One region of the Shewanella sp. Actino-trap-3 genome, then DNA from elsewhere that is predicted to be linked to it. Evidence: riboswitches for the same ligand, from Rfam matches in the RefSeq annotation. Region 1 holds a riboswitch; the other holds the start of a gene.
What was found. Region 1 has a riboswitch for lysine ahead of lysC (lysine-sensitive aspartokinase 3). Riboswitches for the same ligand answer to the same signal wherever they lie in the genome.
Positions count from the first base shown of each region.

Region 2: another riboswitch for lysine. It lies ahead of CXF80_RS00085 (Na+/H+ antiporter NhaC family protein); the one in region 1 lies ahead of lysC (lysine-sensitive aspartokinase 3).

Region 1 covers NZ_PJCE01000001.1:2,595,221-2,597,429, reverse strand. Annotated here, with positions in the region: gene CXF80_RS11005 (DUF3293 domain-containing protein) at 395-838, shown strand; lysine riboswitch at 1,112-1,284, shown strand; gene lysC (lysine-sensitive aspartokinase 3) at 1,419-2,209, shown strand, end outside.
Region 2 covers NZ_PJCE01000001.1:15,506-17,714, forward strand. Annotated here, with positions in the region: gene CXF80_RS00080 (electron transfer flavoprotein subunit alpha/FixB family protein) at 1-744, shown strand, start outside; lysine riboswitch at 1,128-1,345, shown strand; gene CXF80_RS00085 (Na+/H+ antiporter NhaC family protein) at 1,429-2,209, shown strand, end outside.

The DNA of each region.
Region 1 (2,209 bases):
GAATGCCATTTAGAAAGATAGTTCCTTCCTGTCGCAAACTTATTTAATCGTATTAATGTTTTATCAAATGTAGAACAAATTTAGTACGACTGTAAACTTTACATCAATAAATCTTCACGCTCACAACAATATATGCTGAGATTTTCAGGTGTATGTAGCCAACTTTGCTACAATGATTTAATAGTGCGTGATGCTATTGTACTCGTTTTAGGCATTTGTTAACAAATTAAATGTTAAAAAATTAATATAACAGTCAAGTATATAAAAGATTAATATTACTAAGTTGATAATAATAAATGATTTTTAAGTATTAAACTGGTGATTAGATCGCAAATCTTTTCGATATCTAACCTAATTGTTAGACTCATTTTGGCTTAATTAACGAAAAAATATTATGGAAAATGTTATCGATACATTGTGGTATGAATATCAAACGACTCATTTTTTGTTCACCCAACGCCTTTCTAATGATTTCCCATTTGCTATAGTTACCGCTCATAACCCCCGGGGGACTAGCCTCTCACCGAGTCAAAATCGTTTACTTGATCATCAGCTTCAATCTAAAATCCAACAGTATAATCGGCCCTATCGTGCTTTAATCGGTGCGGCCGCTGATTGGTCACATATGGAAAAAAGCTGGGCAGTTTTTATTGATAAAGAACAGGCTGTTGAGCTAGGAAGAGAGTTTAATCAACATGCAATTTATTACGTTAATCAAGGTTTGATATCTCTGGTTGCGTGTCTTGATACCATCAAACCTGACGTTGAAATGGGCGCATTTAATCAGCGATTACGGCTGGTTAATGAACTGCCAGAGATTAGTTTCTATACTGGATGAGCGCTGGGTTAATTTAGAGCGCTTAATCGCTACCGAATGTTTTGAGTCATAAATCGAGACAATAAAACATATATTGTCTCGATTAATTGCGTTATTTGGTTTTTTTTGCGTATGTATTGGCTTTTTTCTAATATAGAACAATGACAGATCAGCTATCGCTACGACAGATTATCTAACAACAAAGATATTTTTATCAAAACAGTGTTTTTTTACTGGGTTTGTTGATTGACTTGTTAGGGCATTTGTTGCTATTTTCAACAGCTCTCCTTCGGGAGAAACAGAAGAGGAGCGTTAACTAGGTAGTAAGTGAGAGGATGCCAGTCCGATGACAACTTATGATGGAGATTAGCGCCGAGGTATCAGTTTGTTTGGCGAACATTGATATCGGTCGTTTAGGCTGAATCCTAACGATTGTCACCTTTTTTTGGTGGAGAGCTTCTGGTGATGATTGCTGTTTCCCTTCTATAAGGGTGCGTTATCTTAGCACCAGGCTCTTCGAACGTAGTGTGTTCGGAGCGTATATCATGTTAGTAAATCACGTCTTATTTTCTAGTCTTTGGCAAACTGCGGAGGCATCAGTATGAGCATTATCTCTGAAACTGTTGTTCTTGAAACCGTGGTGCCTGAAATAGCCACATCAGAATTAGTCGTAGCCAAATTTGGCGGTACGTCGGTTGCTGATTACGCCTCTATGAGTCGTTGTGCCAATATTGTCTTGGCTAACCAAGCCACTCGTCTCGTGGTGGTGAGTGCCTCCAGTGGTGTCACCAATTTATTAGTTGAGCTGACTCAAGCTAATGTCAACGATGAACGACGACTAGTACTCCTTAAGCAAATTGCTCAAATTCAATATGCGATTCTCGATGAATTAGGCCGTCCACAAGACGTGGCGGCCAGTATTGATAAAATTCTGAGCCGAATGTCAGTATTAAGTGAATCGTTAGAACTTGATCGCAGCAAAGCGATTATGGACGAATTGCTGTCAACGGGTGAGCAATGTTCATCGATTTTATTTTCAGCGGTTATTCGGGAAAAAGGCACCGCTTCAAATCATTTCGATGTGCGTCAGGTGCTGCGTACCGACAGCTATTTTGGCCGTGCAGAACCACAGATTGAAGTCATTTCAACGCTTGCTGGTGATTTTTTAAAACCCTTACTTGCTCGTTATATCATTGTCACCCAAGGATTTATTGGAGCTGATGACAGTGGCCGAACCACAACATTAGGCCGTGGTGGCAGTGATTATTCGGCGGCATTACTGGCTGAAGCGCTCCGTGCCACAGCGGTTGAAATTTGGACCGATGTCGCCGGTATTTATACCACTGATCCACGGCTTGCACCTAATGCGCGTCCCATTGCCGAAATTAGCTT
Region 2 (2,209 bases), 2.6 Mb from region 1:
GATGCGGCATTATATGGTGCTCAATTAGCTGAAAATGTTTCAAAACTGGTCGTTGAAATAGCGGCGGATTACGAATACATTTTGGCTGCGGCTTCGAGCGTAGGTAAAGATACCTTACCGCGTGTGGCAGCATTATTAGACGTTGCTCAGATTTCTGAAGTGATTGAAGTGGTAAGCAGTGACACTTTTGTACGCCCTATTTATGCTGGTAATGCACTTGCTACAGTACAGAGCTTGGATGCTAAGAAAGTCATGACTGTGCGCTCAAGTGCCTTTGATGCTGCGGTCTCAACAGGCAGTGCTGAAGCGATAAACTTAAGCCAAGCAATTGATGCCCGCACTGAATTTGTATCTCAATCGTTAACTGAATCAGTCCGTCCTGAACTCGGTAATGCAGGCATTATTGTGTCTGGTGGCCGTGGCATGGGTAACGGTGAGAACTTTGCTTTATTAGAGCAATTGGCAGATAAACTAGGCGCGGCTGTTGGCGCATCTCGTGCGGCTGTGGATGCTGGTTTTGTGCCAAACGATTTACAAGTGGGTCAAACGGGTAAGATTGTCGCACCTGACTTGTATATTGCGGTAGGTATTTCTGGTGCGATTCAACATCTTGCCGGTATGAAAGATTCAAAAGTGATTGTAGCGATTAATAAAGATCCAGAAGCACCTATTTTTCAAGTGGCTGATTATGGACTGGTTGCCGATTTATTTGAAGCGGTACCAGCACTGAATAATCTCGTATAATCGGGCTTAAATTAGAGAGATGCGAGTTGATCTAGTCAGCAATGGCTACTGATGTAGAAGTGTTATTGAGCGTCTTGTCGATCGATTCTAAAAGGTTTCTACTCACTAAGGTAGAAACCTTTTTTATTGGATTACTTTTGGATCTATCCTGATCTTGAAAAGAGGTTTCCGTTCAAATGTCGACGCTTGTATGCCGTTGCTATTTCTGTGCCCGTTAGGCTAGCGTGTGTTTTATGTAAAAACGTTACATTAATGCTATGAGGTTGTGGTTTAAGTTGGTGTTATTGTTATTTGCACTTCCGTTAAGTGTTTTTTTGCTGGTATTGCATAGGCTACTTATGGTTGTATGTCCGCGCTGTTTGTAATGAGCTTTAAGTACAAACAACAAAAGTAGAGGTGCGTTGCATAAAAGTCATGTTGAATTGGGTGATGCCAATAATTCAACATAAAAGGATGCAATGCCGAAGCAAATGGGTCTATCAAGCGCATTTGTTGGGGCAGTTCTTGAAAGGGACTGCACTGTCATGGTGTTTTTTATCGATAAGATAAAAATAATGATATTCATATTAAATGGGTATTGCTGTGGAGTGCTACTAGTAAGTTGTGCATATGCTTTCTGTGTATGCTTAGTCTTATTTCTAGTGTTGCTTCATTCGTATCCAACGAAGACATAAATTAACTATTATGATGACAAGTTATGCCGATTCGGCTCTTTCTGTATTGCCTCCTCTTGTGGCAATTGCGTTAGCCATTTTAACCCGTAAAGTTTTATTATCCTTAGGTTTAGGTATTATTTTTGGTGCCTTATTACTCACTCAGTTTTCGCTGGTTGGAACGGGTGAGTATATCGTGCAAACCGCTAGCCAGCTTGTCTGGAAAGACGGTGAGCTGAGTTCATGGAATGTCTATATTCTAGGGTTTCTAATTGTACTTGGGATGATCACTGCGCTGATCACCGTGAGTGGATCGGCTCGAGCGTTTGCCGATTGGGCTAAACTGCGCATTCGTAATAAGCGTGATGCTAAGTTAATGACCATTTTTCTCGGTTGTGTAGTCTTTATTGATGATTACTTCAACAGTTTAGTTGTGGGTTCTATTTCTCGACCTATTACAGACAGATATCATATTTCACGCGCTAAACTCGCCTATATTCTTGACTCTACTGCAGCTCCTATTTGCGTTATTTCTCCTGTATCGAGCTGGGGGGCATATATTATTGCGCTCATTGGCGGTATTTTAACGGCGCATGGTTTTGCTGATTCTGGTCATCTAAGTGTGTTCATTCAAATGATCCCAATGAACTTTTATGCGTTGTTCTCGTTACTGTTATTAGTGTGTGTGGCGATTTTTGGCTTAGATGTGGGTCCAATGCGCCAGCATGAATTTAATGCACTTCGAGGTAACTTATTTGATGAATCAAAAGGCAAGCCACCTGGCGCCGTGACCGATTTACCGGAAGCTGACA